3 regions of the Pseudarthrobacter sp. C1 genome follow, and region 3 is predicted to be linked to each of the others. Evidence: riboswitches for the same ligand, from Rfam matches in the RefSeq annotation. Region 3 holds a riboswitch; each other region holds the start of a gene.
The links. Region 3 has a riboswitch for cyclic di-AMP ahead of U7114_RS08400 (LysM peptidoglycan-binding domain-containing protein). Riboswitches for the same ligand answer to the same signal wherever they lie in the genome.
Positions count from the first base shown of each region.

Region 1 (9,340 bases), on a different contig from region 3:
CCGTAGGTGGAGGAGTTGGAAATGGCCACGCCATACCCCGGCTCGGCCACGTGGATCCACCGGTGTGCGCAGATTTCGAACTTTGCCGTTTCCCAGGACGTATTGGTGTGCGTGGGCCGGAAGACGTGGCCGAACTGCGTCTCCGCCGCAGACCTCTCCGCCCGGACATCCAGGGCGAACCCGAGCTTGAGCAGCTTTTCGCGTTCCTGCCAGTCCACGGATGTGGTGATGGAAAGGGACGGGCTGCCGGCCGCAAGGCTGATGTGCTGCGTAACGGGGGACGCGCCGGCAAGCCGCTCCACCGTGACGACAGCCTCTGCCCCTTCCCGGCTCAACCGCACGGATGCCGCCTGGGTCAGCGGCGTGACGTTGCGCCGGTAGAACCCGTCGATGTCCCAGGCGTCCCATTCGTTGGGCGTGTCCCGGTGCAGTTCGAGGAGGTTGCCGCGCTGGCCCGGCGCAATGGCTTCGCGGCCGGTGGCATGATCCACCAATGACGTGAGAAGCCCGCTACCGTCCAGCACCGCGCGGATGACGCCGTTGTCCAGGATGTAGCCGCCGTCATGGGCCTTGGCATGGACCTCTCCGGCCGGCGCGGCAGGTTCGCCCGCAGCCAGGGCGGGAACGCCGGCCCTGGCATGCGGCGCTGCGTTCAGCAGGAAGGTCCGCTCGCCCTTGCCCAGCGTGGCGGCGGCAGCTTGGCTGATGATTGCTTCAAGGGCTTCACCGATTGCCTGGTAGTTGCGCTCGGCATCCTGGTGCACCCAGGCAATGGCGCTGCCCGGAAGGATGTCATGGAACTGCTGCAGCAGCACCAGCTGCCACAGCCGCTTGAGCTCAGCGGCCGGGTAGGCGTATCCGCCGCTGGCACGGACCGCGGCCGTGGTGCACCACAGTTCGGCCTCCCGCAGCAGGTGCTCACTGCGCCTGTTGCCCTTCTTTGTCCTGGCCTGGCTGGTGTAGGTTCCGCGGTGCAGTTCGAGGTACATCTCGCCAACCCAGACAGGCAGGACGGGGTAGTCTTCCTCCGCCTGCGTGAAAAAGCTCTCGGCCGAGCCGATCCGGACCTTGGGCGAGCCTTCCAGGTTGGCGGCGCGCGACGCTGCCGCCAGCATTTCCCGCGTTGGTCCGCCACCGCCGTCGCCGTAGCCGAACGGCACCAGGGACACGGTGCCGCGCCCATGGTCCCGGTAGTTGCGTTCCGCGTGTGCCAGTTCGCGGCCGGTCAGCTCCGAGTTGTAGGTGTCTACCGGCGGGAAGTGGGTGAAGAGCCTGGTGCCGTCAATGCCCTCCCAGTTGAAGGTGTGGTGGGGAAACTTGTTGGTTTGGTTCCAGGAGATCTTCTGGGTCAGGAACCAGCGGCTGCCGGCAGACTTGACGATCTGCGGCAGCGCAGCAGAATAGCCAAATGAATCAGGCAGCCAGGCTTCGTGGCACTCAACGCCGAATTCCGCCATGAAGAAGCCCTTGCCCTCCACGAACTGGCGTGCCATGGCCTCACCGCCGGGCATATTGGTGTCCGACTCGACCCACATTCCGCCCACGGGGACAAACTGGCCAGAGCGGACCTTCTCGCGGATACGGCTGAACAGTTCAGGGTAGAGCTCCTTGATCCAGGCCAGCTGCTGCGCCGAGGAGCAGGAGAACACAAAGTCCGGATTTTCATCCATCAGGGACACCACGTTGGAGAAGGTCCGTGCACACTTGCGGACCGTCTCGCGCACCGGCCAGAGCCAGGCGGAGTCGATGTGCGCGTGGCCGGTGGCCACCAGCTGGTGGGCTGAGGCATAGGCCGGCCGGGCCAGTACTTCGGCAAGTGCTTCACGTCCCGCTGCGGCGGTGCCAGGAACATCGTCCGGGTCCATGACGTCCATCATGCGTTCAAGGGCGCGGAGGATCTCATGCCGCCGCGGCAGTTCCAGGGGCAGTTCCGCCATCAGGCCGGAAAGGGTCCGGATATCCTGCTGGAGTTCCCAGACCGCCTGGTTCAGTTCCGCAATGGCGATGTTCCCCAGCCGGTACTGCGGCGCCGTCCCGGCCGTGGACTTGTCACCGTACGGCATGGGGGCGAAGGTCCAGCCCTGCGCGACGTCCGGGTTCGCGGCGGCTTCCACGTAGAAGTCCACCGCCATGCCGCCACCCAGCAGCTTCAGCGGTATGTACTGGTTCCTGGGCGAGACAGCCTTGATGGTGGTGCCGTCCGGACGCCAGGCCAGGCCTTCGCACTGGAAGCCGGGAATTTCGGTGGTGAAACCGAGGTCCACGAGCACTTCAACAGTGGTGTCCGGCCCGGTGCCCCACGATTCGGGGACTTCGCCCTGGAGCCGGAGCCATTTGGTCCCCCAAGGCTTCCCCCAGGGAGCCCCGTGTTCCTGGGGCTGGAAGTCCTGCCGCATTGCCTCCAGCGCGGGGACTGGCTCATCGGGCGCATCCCAGCTGCTCAGGGTAAGGGGAAGGCTCCGGCCGTAGACCGCCGGGCTAATCCGTTCACGCACGAACCTTTGGAGGCGGACTTCCGTTATCCGGCGGTCGTCATGCAATGTGGGCCCTCTTCAGCGGTTGGGACTGGACCATGCTGTCCATTCGATGGATAAATCTACCCGCTGGTAGCCCGTTTACCAACCCTTTCGGAAAACGCATCCCGGACGCTGACCTGCGCGCAAGTCAAGCTTACGACGGCGGCCGAAGCTTACGACGGCGGCGCCGCGGCCACCGGCCGCCGTATCCTTCCGTCACCGGCATAGATGTTAAGGCTGGTTCCCCTGCTGAAGCCGGCGAGGGTCACTCCGCTGGCCTCGGCGAGTTCGACGGCAAGGCTCGACGGCGCACTGACCGCAGCGAGGACGGGGATTCCGGCGAGCGCAGCCTTTTGGACCAGCTCGAAGGATGCCCGGCCGGAGACTTGGAGCACGGTGCCGCGAAGCGGCAGCAAACCTTCCCTCAGGGCCCACCCCACAACCTTGTCCACCGCATTGTGCCGCCCCACATCCTCCCGAAGGCACAGAAGCTGGGGGCCGCCGTCGTCCCCTATCTTGAAGAGCCCGGCAGCATGGACGCCGCCGGTGTCATCGAAGAGGCGCTGGGACTCCCGGAGGATGCCCGGAAGCGAGGCAAGCACCTCCGCGGAGACGCTCAGCGGATCCCCGGCGGGGTTGAAGTGCGAGGATTTCCGGACGGATTCTATGGAGTCGGTCCCGCAGATGCCGCATGAACTGGAGGTGTAGACGTGCCGGCCGATGGAAGGAAGCTCCACGTCGGGCCGCAACTGGGCCTCCACCACGTTGAAGGTCTGCACCCCGTTTTCGTCTTCCCCGGCGCAAAAGCGCAGCGAAACGAGCTGCCCGGACTCCCAGATGACGCCCTCTGACACGAGGAACCCGGCCACGAGGTCGAAGTCATCCCCCGGCGTGCGCATGGTTACCGAGTAGGACAGGCTTCCCAGCCGGATTTCCAGCGGCTCTTCCACCGCCAGGACGTCCTCCCGGTACCGGACCGGAAACTCGAGGGCGTTCGGGGAACCGTCCAGCACATACTTGTGCACCTTGCGGCGCTGGGTCACGCGTCCCATATCCCACCGTTCCTGTCCATGTGTCCATCATCGCAACTGCCTTGGGGCGATGCCAGCGTGGCTGCAGCACGTTGGCAGGCCTCAGCCAAGGAGTGCGCTCCAGTCTACGGGGCCGGCCGGCGCCGGTTTGGCGGCCGGCTTGCCCGTCCGTCCGGCAGTGCGCGCCTTCGTCTTGGCGGCGGGCTCGGGCGGCGCCGGGATGGGCGGCCCCCACGGAAGGGCAAAGGCGGGCACCAGCTCTCCCAGCTGCACCCCGTGGGGAGGCACAACCAGAACGCCGTCCGCTGAAGCCAGCCCGCGCATCATGCCCGGGCCGGTGTGCTGGGCGGGAGAGGCCATGCCGTAAAGCAGGCGGAACGGGACCAGGCGTGTGCGCCCGGGTTCGGGGTCGAGGGTGGTTCCGCAGGGAACCTCCTGCACGGCCGGCAGCGTGCGGTGTCCCAGCGCCGCGAGCAGCGGGGCCCCCACCGTGGAAAGTGCCATCATGGCTGCAAGGGGGTTACCCGGCAGTCCAAGCACGAACCGCCCGTCCGGAAGTTCGGCCAGGACGGCCGGGTGTCCGGGACGCATGGCCACGCCGTCAATGATCAGCCGCCCGCCCAGCTCCCGCACGGCCCGGCGAAGGTGGTCGGTGCCGGATTTTCCGGTCCCGCCTGTGGTGATGACGACGTCGGCCGGCAGGTCCGGCGCGCCCGGCACCCCGGGGACCACGTCCTCCAGTGCCGCCAGCCATTCAGCGTACGAATCGCCGATCCGTTGCTGTCCGCCCGGCAGCCCGCCCAGCATGCCCACCACGGCCGGTAGCTGCGGGCCGAAGGTGTCACGCACCTGCCCCGGAACCGGCAGGCCGCTCCCAACCACTTCAGAACCGGTCAGCAGCAGCCGGACCAGGGGCTTTCCCTGGACCACAAGTTCGTCATAACCGGCCAGGGCTGCGAGGGCCAGGTGCGCAGGGTTCAGCACCACGCCGGCCTTGACCAGGATGTCCCCTTCCGAGGCCTCCTCCCCTGCTTTCCTGACATGCTGGCCTGCACGGGGCTCGCCAGGGCGGGCAGTGCCGCCGGTCACCAGGACGGGCAGCCCGTCTTCGTCTTTGTCCAGGCGGGCGCTTTCGCTGCGCAGCACCGCCTTCGCCCCGGGCGGTATGAGTCCCCCCGTGGCAATGGGACTGGCCTGGTGCGGAGCCAGCGGCAAACCTGCATCCACCAGGATCCACGGCCCCGTGCCATTAACGGCCCAGCCGTCCATCGCCGATGACGCATAGTGGGGCATCACCTGCAGGGCCACAATGTCCTGGTCCAGCCTGCGTCCGAGGGCCAGCTCCAGGGGAACAGGGCCGGCGGGGATTGGAGTGCCGGCGTCGAAAGCTGCCTGCCGGGCTTCTTCCCACGTATGGTCGAGGTGCCTCGGCTGCCCGCCCCCGGGAGCATCCGCTGCTTGCTGGGACTCCTTCGTCATTCGCCGGGAGCCCCGGCGGCTTCAGCATCGTAGTCGGCAGCCAGGGAACGGGCCACGGCCAGGGCGGACTCCATGGAAGCAGCATTGGGTGCCCGGCCCGAGCCGGACGCCAGGCCGGCGGCATACCCGGCAATAAACGTCGTCAGGGGCGCGGCCGGACGGACCACCGAGTGGGCGGCCACACCGGCCAAGGCAAGGATGGCGTTGACGTCCACCTGGACGTCCTCCAGTTCATAGGCCTGGAGGAGGGACCTGCACCACTCCTCCAGCGTTTCATCCTGGCTTTTCACGAACGTGCCTCCCTATTTAACTGCGGCTGCGCCGGTCCTGGCCTTTGTCCTGGTTGCCGGCGGCAATCCCTAGTGCGGCGGCATCATCCCAGGTGTCCACGTCTGCCGTGGAACCTGCAGGGACGGTGACAGGCTGCACCTCCAGACTAGCAAGGAGGGAGCGCACGGAGCCGTTAATAAGGGCGCCACGGGACGAGAGCTGCGCCGCCGAGGTTTTTAACGCAGCCGTGCGGTAAAAACCGGCCAGAGGCTGGAGCCGGCCGTCTTCCGCGCGTGCCATGGCGCCGTCTGCGTTCGTCGAAACCATGGCCGCCACCAGTGCCTCCACTGCGTCCCGGACCAGCGGCATGTCACACGCCAGCACCAAAGTGAACTCCGCCTCGTGTCCGTCCCGGGCCAAGGCGTCAAGTCCGGCGGAGATGGCAGCTGCCGGCCCCGCGAACTCCGGCTCTTCCCGGCAGAAAAGCACCCCGGGGACAGAATGTCCGGCGTCCGGGCCCACCACCGCCGTCCGCGCAGCATCCGCTGCAGCGGCCAGGGCGCGCTGGAGGAGGGTGTCATGATGGAAAACCAAGCCCTGTTTCGGCACCCCGCCCAACCGGGAAGACCGGCCGCCGGCCAGGATCACTGCATTGAAGTCCAGCCGCTTCTGTTCCATGCCCCCAGCCTAGCCATCGGCGGCGCTGCGGGCGTGCCGAAGGTTCCGGTCAGGCGGCCCGCTCCGGCAGAAGGAACGGATCCCAGGCTGGAGTGGGCTTCTCAAGTTCCTTGATCTGCCAGATGGTTCCATGCGGTGGCTCCGGGACGAAACGCAGTTTCCAGCCCATTTCCGCCGGCGTATGGTCGCCCTTGACGTTGTTGCAGCGCAGGCAGGCCGCCACCAGGTTCTCCCAGGAGTCCTCGCCGCCCCGGGACTTGGGGTGGACGTGGTCGATGGTGTGGGCCGCTTTACCGCAGTACGCGCATCTGTGGCCGTCGCGCCTGAGCACTCCGCGGCGGCTGACAGCAGTGGCCTGGTTGTACCTCGGCCGGATGTAACGGTTCAGGAGAATCACCGAGGGACGGCCCAGGATTTCCTGCGGTCCCACCACGGGATCATCGCCTTCGGCAACCACGCTGGCCTTGCCCGTGAGCACAAGCACCAGCGCCCGGCGGAAAGTGATCACCGCCAGGGGCTCATACCCAGCATTCAGAACGAGAGTGCGCATGCACGTACCTCTTCACGGCCGCACCCGTCCAGGGGCACGAGGGCCGGCTGCCCTCGGCATGTCCGGGCTATGGATCGACACCACAAGAGTAAACATAGAAGCGCGCGATCGGCTAATCGCCCTTTCCCTGAACGGTCGTGTCGATCCAGTCAGGCGGCGCATACTGAACGGCTGGAGCAGCCGGCAGTTAAAAGGCAAGAACCCTTGCCGTGAGGGCAAGGGTTCTTTTGAGTCCTGGTCGGACCGCCGGAACTGGCGGGTCAGTTCACTCGGATGAACACGGGGCCGGAGCCGACGTTGGCGCTGAAGACCACCGTCTGGTTTCCGTTGTAGCCACCGTGGACGGCCTGGCCGTTGCCTGCGTAGACAGCAATGTGTGCCATGCCGGCACCGCCGTCGGCGTAGTAGATCAGGTCGCCGGGCTGCGCCTCGGCAGCGCTGACGGTGCGACCCAGGGAGAGGTAGCCTGCAGGCCAGTCGTGGAAGTTGATCCCCACTGCTGCCAGGGAGTTCGTGACCAGCATGGTGCAGTCCTGCATAACACCCAGCTGGGCGTATGCAGCCGACAGGATGGCTGCACCCTTGCCGCTGGCGGAAGCAGTGGGAGCGGCGGCCGGGGCCGAGGCCGTGGAAACCTTGGCCGTGACCTTGGGAGCAGCAGGCTGGGCGACGGGGGCCGGCTCGGCCTCCTGGACCTCGACAGGTGCGGGTTCTTCGATAACCGGGGCCGGCGTGGTGGTGACGGCGGGCTTTTCGAAGGTGATGTTGATCGTGGAGGCCGCGGAGATGGGGGCTTCGACGGCGGATTCAACTTCCAGGGTGGAAGCCGGAGCGGAGTCGCGCTGGACGTTGGAGTCGGCAGCGTTCGCCGCGATGCCGCTGGTCAGTACCAGGCCGGAAGCGGCGGCGATGACAGCGGCCTGGCGGCCTACGCCGCCGGCGTTCTCGCCGACAGCCTTGGCGATGATGGCGATTGAGCTGGTTTTGGTGACCTCGGCGCGATGCCGTGCGGTAGCACGAGTAGTCATCAGTTCTCTCTTTCGTTTTCCTCAGGCCGTTGTGGGCACCAAGGGATGTGGACGCGCCGGCATCTTGGGGGTACGCCGGCACGCCCCGAACGGGGATGTGGTGTTAGCGGAAAGCGTGGTGGAGCAAAGAAATAGTTCTTGGACCCGAGGGTCCAAGAACTATTTGCTGATGGTGAAGAACGAAGAGGTGCCGGTGGCGGCTACGGCGTGGAGCAGCGTGCCCTGGGAGGGGTTGAGCGCGCTGACCATCATGCCGTTGCCGACGTAGATGCCGACGTGCGCTCCGCCGTTCTGCATGACCAGGTCGCCGGGCTGCGGGGTGGAGGTGGGGGTCATGGCAGTCCAGGCGTTGACGCGGGGGATGCTGATGCCGGCCTGGGCGTAAACCCACTGGGTGAAGCCGGAGCAGTCCCATCCGGTGACCGGGCTGGTGCCGCCCCAGACGTAGGGGCTGCCAATGCCCGTGTAGGCGATGGCAGCAATGCCTGAGGTGGAAGCGGAAGAGACAGTCTTGGCCAGCTTGTCCGCTGCAGACTCCGAACTCGACGCTGCGCCCGTTTCCGTGGCGGTGGACTGTGGGCGCACCCGCTCCGGCTTCGGGGCGGCAGTGGTCTTGACCACGGGCCGCTCGAACGACACGGTGGCCGTGGGGGCTGCGGTGACTGCCAGGGCAGCCTGCGCGGAGCCGGACTCGGTGGAAGCGGAAACACCAGCGGTGGTGTCCGCTGCGTTGGCGGGCAGGCCCATGCTGAGGATAAGACCGGAAGCTGCGGCGATAACGGCAGCCTGGCGACCTACTGTCCCGGCATTGGCACTAACAGCCTTGGACATAGTGTCCAAGGGGTTGGTACGAACCGTTTGCGCACGGTGGCGCGCAGAATTATTGCGTGAAGACACGAAGGTAGCCTCTCCCAATGCCTGCGAGGTGAGCTGTCGGATTCGGATGGGAGTCACCCGGCCGCGCTGCTTCCAAGGAAGTTTTGCGACTTAACCCCAAGGTCTTAGCCAAAGCCAAGACCAAAATTGGTTCCCCCGCCCCTGCCAGACGATGAAATGCGAACGGACCTTGAGCGGTGGCAGAGTTAGGCAATCCGCACAAGAGCGTCAACTTCGGAAAAGTTGACGCGAGTTAGACGGTACAGCAGTTTTGAGTGAATGTCACATTCAGGTCACGGCAAGTCACGATCATCTGATAGTTCACCGTCACTTGACTACAGCCAGCCAGTCGGATCGACCACTTCGCCGTTGACCTGCACCTCGAAGTGGAGGTGGCAGCCCGTGGAGGCGCCCGTGGTCCCGCTAAGGGCAATTACGTCCCCGCGCGAGACGGTCTGCCCCTCCCTCACGCTGAAGGAGGAGAGGTGGTTGTACGTGGTTTCCAGGCCGTTGCCGTGGTCCACCACAACGCGGTTTCCGCCGCCGAACTGGTGCCAGCCCACGAAGGTCACGGTACCGGTGGCGGCAGCGAAGACCGACGTACCGCACTGGGCCACATAGTCCTGGCCGCGGTGGAAGTCGCCTGAGCCACCGGTGATCGGGCTGACGCGGTAGCCGAAGGGGGACGCTGTGGTCAGCGTGGCCAGTGGAGCGCCGAGGCTTCCTGCCGAGGCAGCACGTGACACCGAGCCGGCGGACTGGGCACTGAGAAGCTGCTTGAGCTTGCCGTCCGGATCCGCCTGGGTGACCACGGCGGAACGGCTGAAATCGATCTGGGCACCGGCCTCGGCTGAGATCTGCGGCTGCGGCGTGACGGCTGAGGCTGCCATCGGAGTAACACCGGGAGCGTCG
Region 1 covers NZ_JAYESK010000001.1:540,703-550,042, forward strand. Annotated here, with positions in the region: gene U7114_RS02365 (alpha-mannosidase) at 1-2,540, opposite strand, end outside; gene fdhD (formate dehydrogenase accessory sulfurtransferase FdhD) at 2,690-3,568, opposite strand; gene U7114_RS02375 (molybdopterin molybdotransferase MoeA) at 3,650-5,026, opposite strand; gene U7114_RS02380 (DUF6457 domain-containing protein) at 5,023-5,316, opposite strand; gene mobA (molybdenum cofactor guanylyltransferase) at 5,333-5,974, opposite strand; gene U7114_RS02390 (HNH endonuclease) at 6,024-6,524, opposite strand; gene U7114_RS02395 (NlpC/P60 family protein) at 6,785-7,552, opposite strand; gene U7114_RS02400 (C40 family peptidase) at 7,712-8,383, opposite strand; cyclic di-AMP (ydaO/yuaA leader) riboswitch at 8,454-8,651, opposite strand; gene U7114_RS02405 (M23 family metallopeptidase) at 8,764-9,340, opposite strand, start outside.
Region 1: it holds a riboswitch for cyclic di-AMP, as region 3 does, so the genes downstream of both, U7114_RS02400 (C40 family peptidase) here and U7114_RS08400 (LysM peptidoglycan-binding domain-containing protein) in region 3, are expected to answer to the same signal.

Region 2 (9,340 bases), on a different contig from region 3:
GGTCAGGCGTGCATTCGACAACAGCGCATGTCGGCAGCAGCGGATGTGCTGGGCCAATATTCTGCGTATGCAGGTGCTGTTGAGTTCTTGTTCACATTGGAAGTGTGCAGCGTAACAATGCCAACTTGCAAGTAACAATGGACGCGATCGTCCGCATAATGAGACGAACTGGGCTAATGTGCTGCAAATCACGATTCTGGCGGAGCCATAAAAATAACGCTTGTTATCCCTTGGAGGCGTCCGATTCCGCCCCTAGGCAGAATTTTGTTCGACAGCATGGTGCTTCCCGTCGAAAATATTCAAGACTGGGACTGATAGGGAAATCCCACTCACCGCCTTGCTGGCGTGTCCAGCCGCCCGCGTTTTCGGACAAGAAATTTTCCAGGAAAACTGCCGCGCGACGGCAATCCCGCAGCAGCGGCCACGCAGGAGCAGCCGCATTTCCGGCATCCAGCTCGCTAGGCTGGGATTCACAGCTTGGTCACAGGAACGCCATAGCCGGGCTTAAACCAATAATCGGAAAGTTGTCCCATGGCCACGTCGCACTCCATGACAAACAACCTCCCCAAACTCACCCATCCGGACGGCTCCCCCATCAGGGCCCTCGTCGTGGATGACGAACCCAGCCTCTCTGAACTCATGAGCATGGGGCTGCGCATGGCGGGCTGGTCCGTGGCAGTAGCTGCCGACGGCCCGGAAGCGGTGAAGCTGGCCAAGGACTTCCGCCCCGACGTCCTGGTATTGGACGTCATGATTCCAGGGTTCGACGGCGTCGAGGTCCTGAACAGGATCCGCGCTTTCGCACCCGAGGTTCCCGCGCTTTTCCTGACCGCCAAAGACGCGGTCCAGGACAGGATCGTGGGCCTCGCTGCCGGCGGCGACGACTATGTGACCAAACCCTTCAGCATGGAGGAAGTCCTGCTGCGGCTGCACCGGCTGGTCCAGCGCTCCGGAGTTGCCGCCATGGACACTGCGGAACTGGTAGTGGGAGACCTTGTGCTCAACGTCGACACCCGGGAGGTGACCCGCGCGGGCGAGGAGCTCCAGCTGACGGCCACCCAGTTCGAGCTGCTGCGCTACCTCATGGAGAACCCAAAGCGCGTCATCAGCAAGGCCCAGATCCTGGACCGGGTGTGGAACTACGACTTCGGCGGGCAGGCAAACATCGTGGAACTCTACATCTCCTACCTGCGCAAGAAAGTGGACGCCGTGCACCCGCCCATGATCCACACCGTGCGGGGCGCCGGGTACGTCATCAAGCCGGCGGAGTAGGCGCGCCATGACCTCCGTGCACACCGCGGAGCCGCAGCCCCGGAGCTGGCTCAAACCCGCCACCTGGCACTTGCGCACACGCCTTATCCTGCTGGCCATGGCGCTGTTGATCGCCATCTGCGGTGCGGTGGGCGTAGCCAGCTACGCCTCGATGGACTCCTTCCTCACCCGCCAGCTGGACGAGCAACTGAGCCAGGCCGCAGCCCGCTCCAACGATCCCGGCCGGCCTCCCTCCGGCGGCTTCAACGGCAGGGACCCCCTGGATTCCCGCGGACAAAGCGTGGGAACACTGAACGCCCGCATCCTCAACGGCCAGGTCAACAGCGCCGGCTTCCTGGCCCCGGACACTACGCGCTCTGCGCTGTCCTCCGAGGACAAGCAGGTCCTGCTCGCACTGGCCACCGATGCCCGGCCCGTTGACCGCACGCTCTCAAACGGTGACTACCGGCTGATTGCGGTCAAGACCAGTTTCGGCGACGTCCTGGTCACAGGGCTCCCCCTGGCCGCCAAGGAGAGCACGCTGACGTCCCTGGTGTGGACCTTCGTGTTCGTCTCGCTGGGCGGGTTGCTCCTGATCGGGCTGGTGGGCACGGTCCTGATCCGCCGCACCATGAAGCCCCTTGAACAGCTCTCCGAGGTGGCCACCCGGGTTTCGCAGCTGCCCCTGGACGCCGGCGAGGTGGCACTCGCCGTTCGCGTCCCGCCGTCGAACTCCAACCCTGGAACTGAGGTGGGCAGCGTGGGGCACGCGCTGAACCTCATGCTGGACAACGTTGCGAATGCGCTGCAGGCGCGGCAGAAGAGCGAGACCAAGGTCCGGCAGTTCGTGGCTGACGCCTCCCATGAGCTGCGCACGCCGCTGACCGCCATCCGCGGCTACACCGAACTGATGAGAATGACGGAAAACTTCACTCCGGACGGGGAGAAGTCGCTGGCACGGGTGCAAAGCCAGTCGGAACGGATGACCGCTTTGGTGGAGGATCTCCTGCTGCTCGCGCGGCTCGACGAGGGCCAGCCGCTGAAGCTTGCCGAGGTGGACCTGACCCAGCTGGTGGTGGAAGGCGTCAGCGATGAGAAGGTCATGGCGCCAGGGCACACCTGGCGGCTGGAGCTCCCCGACGAGCCGGTGGTGGTGAACGGGGATCCGTCCCAGCTGCGGCAGGTGCTGATGAACCTGCTCTCCAACGCCCGCAAGCACACCCCTCCGGGAACCACGGTGGTAACGGGGGTGGAGAAAACGCCGGAGGGCGCCGCAGTGGTGACCGTAACGGACGACGGCGGCGGCATACCGCCGGAGTTCGTGGACCAGGTCTTCGCCCGGTTTGCCCGCGCAGACGCGGCACGTGCGGGGACCAGCGCGCCCGGCGCGTCCGCCGCTGAAGGAACCAGCGGTTTGGGCTTGTCCATCGTCGAGTCCATTGTTGAGGCCCACGGCGGACGGGTAACGGTGACGTCGCAACCCGGCCGCACGCAGTTCGCCCTGCGGATACCCCTCATGCGGGGAATGGCACAAGGCGGCGCGCCGTCATCGTGACCTCCGTTACCAAAATGTGACTTATGCGCTGAACTCCTGTACCGTCGAATGGGTGCGGTCCCCGTTCGGGCCGCATATCCCGGGTTGACGCCAAGCTCTGCCACTTCCCGGATTCCTCTTGAACAACGGCAGAGGCGGGGGACCCACCGTCCCGGGCACTGACTGCCCTTGGGGTTAAGCCTGCACGTGTTTTTTCCGTGCGGCCGGATGCCCTCATCCGAACCCGACAGCTAACTCCGCAGGTGTGAGAGGCGATCTATTATGTCCAAGTTCCTTGTAAAACCACGCCCGAATTCAGGCACGGATGCACGCTCCACGCGTGCAGCAGGCAAATTCCCCTCCGTCGGCCGGCGCGCCGGGCTGCTGGCAGCATCCTGCGCCCTACTTGTTGGAGTTGGCGCTGCGGGCCAGGCCACCGACACGGGTGCCCGCGTGGCAGCCACCGGGGCGCAGGCTTCGGAGTCCCATTCCAAGCTGAGCATGGAGCAGAGCGAAATCCGGGCCAACCCTGCGCCTGAGCCCGCAGCCGAGCAGATCAACGTTGTCCCGCAGGCAGCCGAACCTGCTCCCGTTGCCGAGCCCGCACCGGCTCCTGCGCCGGAACCCGCTCCGGCCCCGGCACCCGAGCCCGCACCCGTCGTCGCGGTTAATGATCCCGCAGGCGCCCAGGCGTACGCCGCAGGCCAGCTGGCTTCCTATGGCTGGGCTCCGGACCAGATGCAGTGCCTGCAGACCCTCTGGACCAAGGAATCGGACTGGACCACCACGGCCACCAACCCGAGCAGCGGCGCCTACGGCATCGTCCAGTCCCTGCCGGCTGAGAAGATGGCCAGCGCCGGAGCCGACTACCTCACCAACTACCGCACGCAGATTAACTGGGGCCTGAACTACATCCAGGAGCGCTACCAGTCGCCGTGTGGTGCACTGAACTTCCACTTGTCGAACAACTGGTACTAGGCGGGATGCAGTAACCTACTTCTGCTGCTCCCCCGCGTCCCGGCCGGGGATGTACTGGACGGCCCACCGGTTCCCGTCCGGATCCGCGAAGTACACAAAATGGCCCCAGTCCTGCACGTCCACTTCGCTCACGTCCACCCCGTTGCCCTTCAGGTGCTCGTAGGCAGCCTGGATGTCGCTGACCACGAGCTGGAGGTTCGAGCCGGTACCCGGAGGCGCGTCCGTGAGCCCTTCCCCGATGCAGATGGAGCAGGCCGAGCCGGGAGGAGTCAGCTGGACAAAGCGGATGGAGTCCGTGGGCCGCTGATCGAAATCGGCATTGAACCCCACCTTGTTGACGTAGAAATCCTTGGCCCGGTCCACGTCGGACACAGGGACAAACACCAGTTCCAGTTTCCAGTCCATCCGCACAGGCTAGCCCTGCGGCCGGGAACAGGAAAGGCCTGGCTTTAGCCTGCGATGTCCTTAGCCTGCGATGCCGTACAGCCGGTCGCCTGCGTCGCCGAGGCCAGGAACGATGTAGGACTTCTCGTTGAGCCTTTCGTCGATGGAGGCCAGCACGATGGTGACGTTGGCGCCGGAGAGTTCTTCCTCCAGCTTCGCCAGTCCTTCCGGAGCAGCAAGCAGGCAGATGCAGGTGACATCAGAGGCGCCGCGCTTGAACAGGAACTTGATGGCTTCGCGCAGCGTCCCGCCGGTGGCCAGCATGGGGTCCAGGACGAAGATCTGCCGGTCGGTAAGGTCCTCAGGCAGGCGCTCGGCGTACGTGATGATGTCCAGGGTTTCCTCGTCACGGGCCATGCCGAGGAAGCCCACTTCAGCGGTGGGGACGAGCTTGGTCATGCCCTCGAGCATTCCAAGGCCCGCGCGCAGGATGGGCACCACCAGCGGGGTGGGCTTGGTGAACGCCGTGCCCACGGTGGTGCTGACGGGCGTTTCGATGGTGACGGGCTCGGTGCGGACCTCGCGCGTTGCCTCGTAGGCGAGGAGCGTCACCAGCTCCTCCGTCAGCTGCCGGAAGACCGGGGACGGAGTGTTTTTGTCGCGGAGGACAGTGAGCTTATGGGCGACCAGCGGGTGGTCCACAACGAGAGTGCGCATTGGTCAAAACTATCACCCGGCCGCCGGCCCCCTCCCCGGCACTTCGCCGCTGGCCTCCGGCTCCCCGGTGTGGTCCTCGCGGAGGACGGGGTGTTCAAACGTGGGCGCAGGGCCCGCGTGCTCGCGGCGGCGTATCAGGTGGAACAGCCGGTGGGCGAGGATCACCATGGACACCCACGCAAGGCCAAGGAACCAGCCGGCCATCACATCGGTCAACCAATGGTGTCCCAGGAAAACCCTGCTCAGGCCCATGGCGATGATGAAGATGGCTCCGGCCGTTATCGCGGCGATCCTAGCCCACAGGATTTGGAACTGGAGGCACATCAGATAGACCAGGACGCCTATCACCACAGTTGTGTTCAGCGTGTGTCCGCTCGGGAAGGACGGTGTGGTCTCATAGGGCGGCACCGCCTCCGAATGGTCCGGACGGGTCCTGCCGACCAGTCGCTTGCCGAGGGTGGTGGCAGTTGTGGAAACGAGGGCAGCGCCGCCCACCAGGACGATGGGCCGCCACGTCCTGCTCAGTAATGTCAGCCACGCGGTGAGGATGCTGGCGAGAATGGGCATGCCGATCCCCCCGCCCACGTTGGTAAAGCCGGTGGCGAAGGCGTCCACCTCGGGATTCCGCAGCGACTGGGAGTATTCCAGCGCGGGAATATCCAGGCTGGCCAGCCCCTCCTCGTCCACTACATTCGCGTATACCTCCGCACCGAGCAGGGCCAAGGTGACCACCAGTGTTCCGCCGATGATCAGGGTCAGCCACAAGGCGGCATAGGGCTTGATCCACTTGTCCATGCGGTCTCGGACGGTGCTCACTGTGCCTCCCGGCGTCTGGGGCGTCACGGGCTCGGGTTATCCCACGAAACTATCATTGAGCCATGGTCTCCGCAGATAAAAAACACGACGCGTGGATGGGCCTTGCCCTGGCCGAGGCCCGCCGCGCCCTTGCTACGGAGGATGTGCCGATTGGTGCGGTGGTCATAGGGCCCGACGGCGCCGTGCTGGGTTCCGGCCGGAACCAGCGGGAGGAGCTTGGTGATCCCACCGCCCACGCCGAGATGGTTGCCATCCGGGAGGCGGCAGAACGGTTGCGCCAGCTTTCAGTGCTCGACGGCGGCAGCGGGGACGGCTGGCGGCTCGCCGACTGCACGCTGGTGGTGACCCTGGAGCCCTGCGCCATGTGCGCCGGCGCCATTGTCCTGGCCCGGATTCCGCGGGTGGTCTTCGGGGCTTGGGATGAAAAAGCGGGGGCGGCAGGATCCGTGTTCGACGTGCTCCGCGAGCGCCGCCTGAATCATTGGGTTGAGGTTTATCCCGGGGTGCGCGAGGCGGAGTGTGCCGGGCTGCTGCGTGATTTCTTCGCCGGGCACCGGCTCTAACTTCTGATGGCGTCCAGCACCACGGCCGCTGTCCGGTCCCAACCCGGCAGCGTGCTCCTCGCCTGAACCGCCCTTTCGCGCCAGGAAGCCCTGGTTGCGGTGTCCTCCAGCCAGCTGCGGAGGACCTGGGCCAGCAGGGCCGGGTTGGCGGGGTCGTCATCGGCAGGGAAGGCGACCTTCGCCCCGGGAAGCGGGCCGCCGTCGTCGTCCGTACCCGGTGCGCCCAGGCGCAAGGCCTCGACGGCGCCCGTCCCCTCGCGCACGATCACCGGGATACCGCGGGCGAGCGACTCGGTGACCACCATGCCGAAGGCCTCAGCGCGGGAGACCAGCAGGCTGAGGTCTGCCCGCAGCCATGCGTTTTCGAGCGCCTGTCCCGTCAGCTCGCCGGTGAGCCGGATCCGTCCGCCCAGGCCGTTCGCCTGAACGGCAGCGCGAACCTTGCCGGTGTATTCCGCGTCTGCCCGGTCCGAACCCACAAGGGCTGCCGTCCAGTCGAGGTCCTGCAGCAAGCCCAGTGCTCCAACCACAAGCAACTGGTCCTTGTTGGGCAGGAGCGCGGCCACGGTAACGATATGGGGCGGCGTGGATCCCGGGGCCAGCGGAGCCGGGTCGGTGCCGGGAAGGGCGACCTTCAACCCATGTAGGCCATGGCGTGCCGCCAGGACATTCCTGGCCCAGGTGCTGGTGCACAGCACCCCGGTGGCCGCACGCAGGGACCTTACCTCAAGTCCGTAGCGGGCGGGGGCAGGCATGTGGACCAGCACCCAGGTTTCCCGGCCGGCTTTGGCCGCGAATTCCAGCTCATCCGGCGCGCCCATGGCGATCAACCCATCCACGAGGATCACGGTGCCCTGCAGTCCTGCGTCCGGTTCCCAGGCGCCAAGCAGGCTGCCCAGCCGGCGCCGAGCGTGGGCATTGGCTTCCGGCCAGGAGCCGTCCACTGCGATCACCTCGACCTCTGTCCCCAAGGCCTCCAAGCCCTGCACCAGCCGCGCGTTGTAGACGTTCCCGCCGGAATGGTGATGGATGTTGCCAGGTACCAGCAGGCGGATGCGGGGCACGGGATCAGGCTGCTGGAGAGTCCGCTGCCGGGAGATCCAGCGAGTAGGTGGCCCAGGCATCCGGGTTCTCCCGCAGGGTGACGTCGATGCCCTCAAGACGGCCGCCGTCGTCGTCATTCTGCAGCTTTTCCGCAACTGAATGGGCAATGTATTCCGCGAGCGCCTCAGTGGTGCTGAGTTTGCCCGCAAAATCCGGATGCTCGTCCAGGTTGCGGTAGTTCAGGCCTGCCAGGACCTCCTCGATGATGGTGCCGGCGGCGCCGATGTCCAGCACGATCGCGTCCTTGTTGAGGGTCCGACGGCGGAAGGACACCTCGGCGACAAAAGTCGCCCCGTGCAGGGCCTGGGCCGGCCCGAACGCCTCACGGGGCAGGCTGTGGGCGATCATGAAGTGGCGGCGGACGGTCAGGCTGAACATGGGACTACCTCTGGTCTTCTCGGGTCTGGTGCGGGTCTTTGTTCTCGGGGTCTTTGTTCCCGCGGTCTTTGTTCCCGCGGTCCTTGTTCCCGCCGCCTTCGTCGGTGGGGTATTCGATGACGTGGCACAGGGCTTCAAGCTTCCCGTGGGCGAGGTCCTGCACCGTGCCGGGCAACTCGGCGAACCGCGAGGTACCGGTGAGGAAAGCATCGAAGACGGGGTCCTTCAGCAGCGAGACGGCGAGGTCCAGGCGGTCGGCGCTGGTCCTGCGGTGGCGGCGCGCACGCGCCACCACACCCACCTGGCTGGCCCGGATGGACAGCCGCCGGGCATGGAAGTCCTCCCCCAGCGGCAGGGTTACCTCGCGGTTGGCGTACCAGGACATCTCGATGACGTCCCCCTCGTCGCCCACGAGCTGCAGGCTCCGCTCCAGGCCTTCCTGGGATGCAGAGCAGTGGAAAACGATGTCGCAGTCGGCCAGGGCGTCATCCGGGCGGGCGAAGTCCACGCCCAGGGAGTCCGCCAGGTGCTTCCGGCCCGGATCCAGGTCCACCAGCTGCAAGCGCTGCAGCGGGAAGGTTCTCAGCAGGGTGGCAACCATGCCGCCCACCAGCCCGGCTCCCACCACCGCAATCCGGTCTCCCAGCCGCGGACCCGCCTCCCACAATGCGTTCACGGCGGTTTCCACCGTGCCGGTGAGCACTGCCCGGCGGGAGGGCACGTCATCAGGGATCTTCGTCAGTGAGCTGACCGGCACCACGTAGCGGTCCTGGTGGGGGTTAAGGCAGAAGACGCGCTGCCCCGCCCAGCCCTCCGGACCCTCCTCGACAACCCCGACGGAGAGGTACCCGAACTTCACCGGCCCGGGGAAGTGTCCCTCCTGGTGGGGTGCCCTCATCTCCTCGGCAACCCGGGGCGGAACAGCGCCTGCATGGACCACCATTTCCGTGCCTTTGCTGATCCCGGAGTACAGGGCGCGGACCAGGGCCTCGTCCGACCCGCGGGCAGGCAGCTCCTCGGGCCGGAGCTCGCCATGTTCCCTGGCTGTGGTCCAGTAGGCGGTTGCGTGCGTGCGACTGGATTGATGCGCTGGACTGGATTGATTAGTCATCTTGCTGATGAATCTAGCCGTCAACGTGCGCGCGGGAAAGCTGGCCGGCGGCAGTCCCCTTGTCCCGTCGCATCCTCCCCGTCGCTTCCTCCCCGTCGGGAGGCACAGTCCGGGCAGGCCTCACCATCACGATTGCGGAGAGGGCTTCGTTACGTGACGCCAGCGCTTGCCTGGCAGGCCATCTCCCACCAAACATCTTCGGGCAGCGGGTCCTTGGGCTGCTGGTACCCAGGCACGAACCAGTCAGGAAAAGTGTCCTCGGGGAACTCCTCCTTTGGATACAGGTCCTGGAGCGACCGGCCGGCCGCTGGAGGCCAAGCATCAGACAAGTCATCAGGCAGCGACACCCCCGAAAGGTTGTTGGGCGGCGACACCCCCGAAAGGTCGTTGGGCGGTGGCCACATCTCCGCACTGTCATCAAGCGCGCGGAGCCCTGCCGGCACAGCCCGTTCCGGCCAGTGGGGTGGTTCCCAGTCCTGGTGTTCGCTTGTGTAGTGGCGGCCG
Region 2 covers NZ_JAYESK010000013.1:4,670-14,009, reverse strand. Annotated here, with positions in the region: gene U7114_RS17530 (response regulator transcription factor) at 532-1,272, shown strand; gene U7114_RS17525 (HAMP domain-containing sensor histidine kinase) at 1,280-2,806, shown strand; cyclic di-AMP (ydaO/yuaA leader) riboswitch at 2,902-3,062, shown strand; gene U7114_RS17520 (hypothetical protein) at 3,068-3,763, shown strand; gene U7114_RS17515 (glyoxalase superfamily protein) at 3,779-4,168, opposite strand; gene upp (uracil phosphoribosyltransferase) at 4,229-4,864, opposite strand; gene U7114_RS17505 (phosphatase PAP2 family protein) at 4,877-5,659, opposite strand; gene U7114_RS17500 (nucleoside deaminase) at 5,743-6,243, shown strand; gene U7114_RS17495 (glycosyltransferase family 4 protein) at 6,240-7,307, opposite strand; gene U7114_RS17490 (6-carboxytetrahydropterin synthase) at 7,312-7,725, opposite strand; gene U7114_RS17485 (zinc-binding alcohol dehydrogenase) at 7,730-8,836, opposite strand; gene U7114_RS17480 (HNH endonuclease signature motif containing protein) at 8,986-9,340, opposite strand, start outside.
Region 2: it holds a riboswitch for cyclic di-AMP, as region 3 does, so the genes downstream of both, U7114_RS17520 (hypothetical protein) here and U7114_RS08400 (LysM peptidoglycan-binding domain-containing protein) in region 3, are expected to answer to the same signal.

Region 3 (9,340 bases):
CAGATAACCCGCATTTGCCTCACCCACGTCCACGGAGACCATTGTTTTGGTCTGCCGGGGGTGTTGTCGCGGATGGCCCTGGACGGGGTGGCGCACCCTATCCATCTTCACTACCCGTTATCCGGGGAAGACGTGGTGCGCGCCCTCGTGTCTGTCAGTTCACCGGGAATCGACCTCAGGCTTCGCCCCCACGGCGGAAGCGGGACGGTGGCCGAAGGCCTTGACGTCCGGCCGCTGAAGCACCGCATTGAGACCTACGGCTACCGGCTGGTGGAACCGGACGGCCGCACGCTGCTGCCTGAACGCCTTGCCGCGGCAGGAATATCGGGCCCCGCGATCGGGCGCCTGCAGCATGAAGGCAGCCTTGCGGGCGTCCGCCTCGATGATGTCAGCATTCCGCGGCCCGGCCAGCGCTTCGCTTTCGTAATGGACACGGCGCCCTGCGAGGGCGCCGAGGAGCTGGCCGACGGCGTCGACCTCCTCGTTGCGGAGTCCACCTTCAGCGATGACGACGGCGGGCTGGCGCGCCAGTACCGTCACCTCACCGCCGGGCAGGCAGGGGAACTGGCAGCGGGGGCAGCCGCCCGAACCCTCGTGCTGACGCACTTCTCCTCACGGTACGGCGAGGACGCCGCGCCGCTCGCGGTCCAGGCCAGGGCCCGTGCGGCGGATACTGACGTCATCGCCGCGCAGGACCTGCAACGCGTCCCCATGCCCCGGCGGCGCCGCTGGCCGGGGCATGGCGTCACGGCACCGGAACGGTCCACTGCACCTGAACGGACCGCTCTGCCAGGCCATGCCATTCCTCGAGCCGGGGAGGTCACCGATGAGCTCATCAACGGCCGGACAAGCGACGGCGATAGGGTTAACCCATGACTGCTGCAGCAGAATCAACTGTCGTCTTCGAGGGCCGCTTTGCCCGTGAACTGGCGGAGCTGGCCGTTCCGTGGCAGGCGGAGGAAGCGCCGGAGCCTGAACTCTTGGTCCTTAACGACGCGCTGGCGACCGAGCTGGGGCTGGCACCCGACTACCTGCGGACGCCGGAAGGCGTGCGCCTCCTGCTGGGCAACTACCTCCCCCCGGGTGCGACCCCCGTAGCCCAGGCGTACGCCGGGCACCAGTTCGGTGGCTACTCACCGCTGCTCGGCGACGGCCGCGCGCTGCTGCTGGGCGAAATAGTTGCCGACGGCGGGCGCTTGCGGGATGTGCACCTGAAGGGTTCCGGCCGTACACCTTTCGCCCGCGCGGGCGACGGCCGGGCCGTCATCGGCCCGATGCTGCGGGAGTACCTTGTGAGCGAGGCCATGCACGCCCTGAACATTCCCACCACGCGGGCCCTGGCCGTCGTAGCCACCGGGCGGCCGGTGCGCCGGGACACGATGCTGCCGGGCGCCGTCCTGGCCCGTGTGGCCAGCAGCCACCTCCGCGTGGGCAGCTTCCAATACGCCCGGGCCACGGAGAACATGGACCTGCTGCGCCGGCTGGCGGACCACGCCATCAGCAGGCACTATCCGGCTGCAGCCCGGTCCGAACAGCCCTACCTGGCGCTGTTTGAAGCAGTGGTCGCCGCCCAGGCGGAGCTCGTGGCCAAGTGGATGCTGGTGGGCTTCGTGCACGGGGTCATGAACACGGACAACATGACCATCTCCGGGGAAACCATCGACTACGGGCCCTGCGCATTCATGGACGCGTTTGATCCCGCCGCCGTGTATAGCTCCATCGATGTAGGCGGCCGCTATGCCTACGCGAACCAGCCCGTGGTAGCCGAGTGGAACCTGGCCCGGCTCGCTGAGGCCATGCTGCCGCTCTTCAACGAAGACCAGGAACAGGCTGTCGGCCCCGCGGTGGAGGCCCTAGGCACGTTCCGCGGCCGGTACAGTGATGCCTGGTTCGAGGGCATGAAGGCCAAGCTCGGCGTGCCTGCCGGCCCTGCGGCAGGCCCGGAACGTGACGAAGCCTCGGACCTTGTGGATGGCGTGATCGGCCTGCTGAAGGACGGACCCGTTGACTACACGCAATTCTTCCGGAACCTTGGACAGGCCGCCCGGGGCAACTCCAGGCCTGCCCGCGGCATGGTGCCGGACCTGGGGACTTTCGATGCCTGGGCCGGACGCTGGGCCGCGCTGAAGCCCGACGCCGAACTCATGGACAGCGTGAACCCCGCGTACATCCCCAGGAACCACCTGGTGGAGGAAGCACTGGCCGCTGCCACCGAGGGCGATCTTGACCCGTTTAACCGCCTCCTTGAGGTTGTCCGGTCCCCGTTCCAGGAGCGTCCGGGGCTGGAACGCTACACGGAAGGACCGCCGGAGGACTTCGGCAAATACCGGACCTTCTGCGGCACCTAGCCGTAATTCCAGCGGAGCCAAGGGAGCCCCAAGGACCCTTAAGAACGTGGAAGGGGCGGCAGCCGGTAAACCCGGCTGCCGCCCCTTCCAGCCCCTTCCACAGGGTGGGACTGCCCCGCTGCGAGCGGACTGCCCCGTCGCCGTTGGTTACGCTACGCGGACGAAGGAAGCGCCGCTCAGCCAGCTGATGGAGTGGACTTCGGTGCTGTAACCGTTCACGCCGCCGCTGACAACCTGGCCGTCGCCGGCGTAAACGCCCACGTGGCCGGCCGTGATCACGAGGTCACCGGGAGCGGGGGAACCCACAACAGTGCCGTACTGGAAGAACTGGGTGGGAGCCAGGTCGCCGACGCTCAGGCCAACGGAACGCAGGGCGTTCTCCACCATCGCGGTGCAGTCCTGGCCGACGCCCACCTGGCTGTAAGCCGAGGCGAGAATTGCTGCTCCGGTGCCCGTGCCGGTGCTGGCAGAGGCGTAGGACAAGTTCATCCCCGTGTTCGCCGGTGCCGTGGCAGCGGCGGTCTGGACGGGTGCCGGGGCGGGTGCGGCGGCCGGAGCTGCCGGGGCGTAGCCTGCACCCGGGATCTGGATCTGGTCGCCGGGGTAGATAACCGCGGAGATTGAAAGCCCGTTGGCTGCCAGGACATCGCCCAGGGCCACGCCGTAGGCGGACGAGATGGCGCCCAGCGTGTCGCCGGTTACCACCGTGTGGACGGTGCCGGCTGCCGCAGCGGGGGCTGCAACTGCTGCGGCGGAGGCCTGGACGTTAGTGGTCTCGGTGGTGTCCGGACCGGTCACGCCGGCGTGCGCCGGGGCGCCGACGCCGAAAGCAATGCCGGATGCGGCTGCCACGGCGAGTGCCGGACGGCCCAGGGTCCTGGCCTGCGACTTGGCCGAAACAGCCAGTCCTTCGAGGACGATGGAGCGGGCCGGAGTTGCGCGGTGACGGGCGGTGGTGGAAATTTTTGACACAGTTGATCGCCTCTCCCATGCCTGCGGGGTGAGCTGTCGGGTTCGGGCTGGAGATACCCGGCCGGGAGCAACTCCGAAAGGAACGGAGGCGCCAGCGACTTAACCCCAAGGCCTCTTGAGAGGCCGTGGAAACTTGGTTCCCCCGTCCCTGCCAGCTGGATAGCGATGGTTCCCGGTTCAGCGGCAGGGCTCGGCAAGCTGAGGGGAATGTCCCGTCTGGGAGGGACACCTTAAGACCATAACCCGCCCCGGCGCCGATTGTCACGTTTGGGTAACATGCGAGGTTCTCCTCTCGGTTTATGCAAACGAACCGACTCTGGGTCGCGGGCACTGCGCGCACGCTCAGGCTTTCACCGTGGAAAGTCGATGGCTTGTCTCTGCTGTATAACGATGCAGGCCCCTCATCCTTGAAGTGAAGGTTGAAGCCGGTAAGCTTCCGAACTATGTCCCGTTCCGTTCTAAATGCCCGGCACCGCCTGCCCGGGACACTGCTGGCCGCCGCCCTCGCCGGCAGCGTCTGGCTGACTCCGGCCGGCGCGGCCGAGGGCGTTCCGCCTGGTGGCTACCCCTCGTGGGAGGACGTGGAGCGGGCCAAGCTGACCGAGGCCGGCACGGAAAAAGAGATCGGTATGATCGCAGGCCTGTTGGACGGGCTGCAGGCGCAGTCGGAGGCCTTGGGCAACGCGGCGGTGGCGTCAGCCGCTGAGTCTGCAGCGGCTGATGCCGCGTTGGCAGCATCCACTGCCCGAGTGGAGTCGCTGGCGGAACAGGCCGGGACCGCCAAAGCCGAACTCATCCGCCACAGGAAGGGCATCGGAGCCCTGGCCGCCCAGTCCTACAAAACGGGCGGTACGAACATGGGGTTCTTCGTGGCCCTTGATGCGATCGGGAACAACAATGTCCACGGGCTCAACGTGGTGCATCTGGTGGGCGGCAAAACGGCGGGCCTTGTGGACAAGGCAGCCGCCGCGGGGAAAGTTACGGCTTCGCTGGCCGATCAGGAGAAAGCCGCCCGGGCCGAGCGTGAACGGCTGTCCGACGAGGCGGCGGAAAAGCTTGCGGCGGCCCGATCGGCCCAGGAAGCCATGGCACGCCAGCTTACGGAAGAACAGCAGCGCAGCCGGGAGCTGACCGAGCAGTTGGCGTCCCTGAAGGGCACGACGGCGGCGGTTGAGGGTGAATTCCGGCGTGGACAGGCGGCTCTGGCCGCTTATGAAGCAGCGCAGGAGGCGAAAAGGGCCGCGGCCGGGGAAGAGGCACGACGACGGGCTGCCGCAGCCGCCGCGGCGGCAAAGGCGCAGCCATCTGCTGCTCCCGCCCCCGTGCGTCCGGCTCCTGCCGATCCGGCACCTGAAAATCCTCCGGCCGGCAACCCTGCGCCGCCGGATCCTGCTCCGCCTGTCCCCGCTCCGGCGCCTGCCGCGCCGCCCAGCCCGCCCGCCGTCGTAATTCCCTCTGCTCCTGCGGGTGCGGTCAACGATCCTGCCGGTGCCAAAAGCTACGCCTCGGGCAGGCTGGGGGCCTATGGCTGGGGATCGGACCAGTTCCTCTGCCTTGCCCGGCTTTGGACCAAGGAATCGAACTGGCTGACAACGGCCACCAACCCGTACTCCGGTGCCTACGGCATCCCGCAGGCGCTGCCGCCGGGCAAGTATTCCAGCGCCGGCAGCGATTGGCTGACCAACTACCGGACGCAGATCGAGTGGGGCCTTGGCTATATCCGCGAACGGTACGGTTCCCCCTGCTCGGCGTGGAACCACTCCGTGGCCAGGAATTGGTACTGACACCGCGCTAGGCTTTTCCCATGCCTGATTTCGAAAGATTCCGCGTCCTCCTCGAGGAGGAGCGGAAGCGGAAGGTGGCACTGCTCCCGGCGCTCCGCGCCGACATTGCCTCGGCAAACTCTGCGCGCCAGGATTCGAACGTCGACGACGAACACGATCCTGAGGGTTCCACCATTGCCTTCGAGCTGTCCCAGGCAGCTGCCCTGCTGCAGCAAAGCACCGCCGGCCTTGACCAGGTGGAGGCCGCCCTGGCCCGGATCGCTGCCGGCACGTACGGCATCTGTTCGGTTTGTGGAGAACCTATCGCGGAGGGAAGGCTGGAGGCCAGGCCGTGGACACCGTTCTGCATCAGGCACGCAGCCGCGGGACGTGGCCGATGAACGGCGGGACCGACTGTGTGGCGGCCGCCGCGGCGTTCATCGACCGCACCCTGCAGAATGAAGGCGCCTGGTACCGGGCGGACGACGTCGAGTCCCGGCTGGGCGGGGTGCTGTCCTCCTACGGCTCTTCGGTGGGCGCCGTCCGGGGAACGGTCCGGGACGCCCTGCGGAAGTTCAAGGAGCTGGACCACGATGCCGTGCTCCAGCTGGCGTCCGGGCTGTGGGGCCAGCCGAAACCTGGCAGCAGGCCGGTTTTTGAGCGCCGCCTGGCCGCCGTGGTGCTCCTGCAGTCAAGGGCCGGCCTCCTGCTGCACTCCGACCTGACCCGGATCGAGGGCTTCCTTCGTTCCGCGGAAAGCCCCGAGTTGGTGGACCCCCTGCTGTCCGACGTAGTGTTGCCGCTATTGGCTGGACTGGCAGGACGCGACCGGCAGCGCGCAGGTGTGGTCCTTGCCAGGTGGAGCCAGGACCCGGACGCGCGGCTGCGCAGGGCTGCGGCCTGCATTGGGCAGCAGTCCGGCACTGAGGCCCCCCACAAAGGAGACAGCTATGAACGATCCCTATGACCTGAAACGCTTCGTGTCAGCCCAGGACAGCGGCGCAGGCGAGGGCGGGACCTTCGGGCAGGCCTTGGCTGAGCTTCAGCTCGGCAACAAGGCCGGCCACTGGATGTGGTTCATCTTTCCGCAGCTCGCCGGCCTTGGGCAAAGCCCTACCTCGCGGAAATACGCCATCACTTCGCTGGCCGAAGCCCGGGCGTACCTGGACCACGAGGTCCTGGGCCCGCGGCTCCTGGAGTGCGCCCTGGCGTTCACCAACCACGCCGGGCGCACTGCCGAGGAAATCCTGGGCGGCATCGATGCCAGGAAGCTGCACTCGTCCATGACCCTGTTCCTCCGCGCCGCGCCCGGCGAAACAGTGTTCAAGACCGTCCTTGCCCAGTTCTTTGACGGCCAGCCGGACGAGGCCACCGACGCCCTGCTCGCGGAGCAGGACCAGGACTGAAAAGCCAAGCACGTCTACTGTTCCGGCGCAAGCAGTACGCGGCCCCTGTCGACCCCGTCCCTTCCCGCCTCCCGTCAGCCGCGGGAAACCTCCACCAAGCGGACGTCGGCCAGCCGGCCGGCGTCCACGACGGCGGTCATGTAAGTGCAGGCCGGCTGCCGGCGGCGGTCGGTGGGTGAACCCGGGTTCAGCAGGCGCAGGCCGCGCGGGGTGGTGGTGTCCCACGGGATGTGGCTATGCCCGAAGACCAGGACGTCCGCCTCCGGGTACAGCGCTTCGCAGCGGCCTCACGTCCCTTTGCCTGGCCGGTTTCGTGGACCATCGCAAAGTTGACTCCCTCGAGCGTGGCCGTGGCAACTTCCGGCAACCGTCGGCGCAGCTGCGGCCCGTCATTGTTTCCGTAGACGCCCAGCAGCGAGCGGCTCCGCTGTTCAAACTCCGCCAAGAGGGACGCGTCAACCCAGTCCCCGGCGTGCAACACCATGTCGGCGCTTTCGACGGCGGACCACAGCTGTGCGGGGAGCGCCCGGGCGCGCTTCGGGACATGGGTATCGGCAACCAGCACAAGATGCAGCGGCATGGTCAAAATCCTGCCATGGCACGGCTCTTTCCCCACCTCGCCGCCATGCACTCCATTTCCCTCCGCACTTTCTCCTTCGCCCTTTCCCCGCCGGGTAGGCAGTCGTACTCTTGGGCTGGGAGGTGATTGCCATGGAGGCAACGCAAGGCGACCGCATCATCGTCCATGGAAGGACCGTTGGGGCCACAGACCGGCACGGGGTGATCCTGGAGGTGCGGGGCCAGGGCGGGACGCCGCCCTACCTCGTCCGCTTTGATGACGGACACGAAACCATCATGTACCCCGGCGGTGATTTCGCCGTCGAACGCGGCCACGCGAACCAGGCCTGACTGACATCCGGCACGGCAGGTGCACCCCGTCCACGGCACCTGTCAGACTGGAACGATGGATCACTTTTCGGTTTCCACTGCGTCCTCAGCCCCGCCCGTCCGCACCGGTCCCCGGGACCCGGGCGACGCCTGGGTCGAAGGGGACCGCGGCCGCTACTGGGGGCGGTTCGGTGCAGCCGGAGTGCTGGCGTACGATCCGGACAAAGGCGTGCTGCTGCAGCACCGGGCTGTCTGGAGCCACAACGGGGGGACGTGGGGCCTGCCCGGAGGGGCGCTCCATCATGGCGAGGAGCCCGTCACAGGCGCGCTCCGGGAAGCCTTCGAGGAAGCTGCCGTACCCGCCGGCAATGTCGACCTTCTCTTCACGTCCTTCTTTGACGTGGGTTATTGGTCCTACACCACGGTGGTGGTGCTGGTCAGGGAGCCCTTTGATCCGGTGATCAGTGATCCCGAAAGCCTCGAACTGCGGTGGGTGCCGGTGGCCGATGTGGACTGCCTCGAACTGCACCCGGGCTTCGGGGCATCGTGGCCCGGCCTGCGTGAACGGCTTGGGGCCTAGTAGTCCGGACCGTATTCGGCGGTGACCAGGATCGGGAGGTGGTCCGAGTTCCCGCGTGGAAGCGTTTCGACGCTTTCGATGTCGAGGCCCAGTGACGTTGCAAAATCGAAGTGGCCCTTGAATACCTTGTACCGGGTGTAGGTGCGCCTGTTGCTGAGCGACAGGGCATAGCCGGAGTTCTTCATGTGCAGGTCCAGGTTCTTCGTGAAGAACGGATAGTTGAAGTCGCCCACCATCAGGGTCATCAGGCCTTTGCCCATGCTGAGCAGCTCGGCATGGGCGGCGTGGATCTGCTTCCGCCGCAGCGAGTTCGAAGCCGTGAGGGGCGCGGCGTGGAAGGAGCCGATGACCAGCTCATGCTGCGTCTCGTTGTCCATCACCCGGGTGCCGATCAGCCGCTCATGGGCCGGGGCCAGGACCCGGTCGTGCATTGACTTCTTGAGCGCGAAGGACTGGGTGTCCAGGGCAGTGAAGCGGCTCATCCGGTAATAGATGGCCAGCCCCAGCCGGTTGCCCTTGGTGGCATCCGCCAGGTGCAGCGGCCCCAGCGTCTCGGGGAGGTCACTGGAATCCACCTCCTGGAGGCAGAGCGCATCAATGTCATGGTTCCGCGCCAGGGCGAGGAGTTCACCGCTCGCCTTGTGTTTGCGGAGGTTGTAGCTGATGACACGCATGGAACACCTCTTCCGAGGGTTGCTGACAGGACCAGTTTCCGAGTCTAGTCGGATCAATCCTGTCCGGCTCCAACATTTCGCCGCGTCCGGCCAAGTCTCCCTCGGCAGACCGCCTCTGCCGCCCGTCCGGGGGACGGCGGATAGAGTTAAGGCCAATTCACTGAGTATCACCGGAGGGGCGCGCTTTGACCGCAGACTTGCCTGAACTGGCCGCAGGAAGCTTCTACTACCTGAACCTGGGCGGGGGACGATTCCGTTCCACCATCCATGCCCAGGGTGCCTGGAACGTGCACGAGCAGCACATGGCGCCCGCGTCAGGCCTGATGGCGGACAGCCTGGAACGGCATGAGCCGCGGGCGGACATGCGGATGGCGCGGATCAGCTACGAGATCCTGGGGCTCATCCCGGGCGGCGCCTTCCATATCGAAACCACCACCCTCCGGCCGGGGAAGACCATCGAACTCCTCCAGGCGGAACTGGTGGCCGGCGGGCGGACTGCCATTCGCGCCACCGCCTGGCGGCTGGTCACCAGCGATACCACCGAAGTGGCGGCCATCGAAGACAACCCGATTCCCGGACCGGAGGACTGCAAGCCATACGACGGCGCGTCCGTCTGGCCGGGCGGCTACATCCGCTCCCTTGAAATGAGGGTGGCGGAAGGGCACCGGCCGGGCGCCGGAAAGGTCTGGCTCAGGACAGACCACCCCCT
Region 3 covers NZ_JAYESK010000004.1:161,903-171,242, forward strand. Annotated here, with positions in the region: gene U7114_RS08390 (ribonuclease Z) at 1-876, shown strand, start outside; gene U7114_RS08395 (protein adenylyltransferase SelO) at 873-2,348, shown strand; gene U7114_RS08400 (LysM peptidoglycan-binding domain-containing protein) at 2,496-3,320, opposite strand; cyclic di-AMP (ydaO/yuaA leader) riboswitch at 3,324-3,524, opposite strand; gene U7114_RS08405 (lytic transglycosylase domain-containing protein) at 3,764-5,104, shown strand; gene U7114_RS08410 (TraR/DksA family transcriptional regulator) at 5,125-5,484, shown strand; gene U7114_RS08415 (DNA alkylation repair protein) at 5,481-6,050, shown strand; gene U7114_RS08420 (DUF1810 domain-containing protein) at 6,034-6,489, shown strand; partial or broken gene U7114_RS08425 (metallophosphoesterase family protein) at 6,564-7,069, opposite strand; gene U7114_RS08430 (DUF1918 domain-containing protein) at 7,201-7,398, shown strand; gene U7114_RS08435 (NUDIX domain-containing protein) at 7,454-7,957, shown strand; gene U7114_RS08440 (endonuclease/exonuclease/phosphatase family protein) at 7,954-8,631, opposite strand; gene U7114_RS08445 (thioesterase family protein) at 8,817-9,340, shown strand, end outside.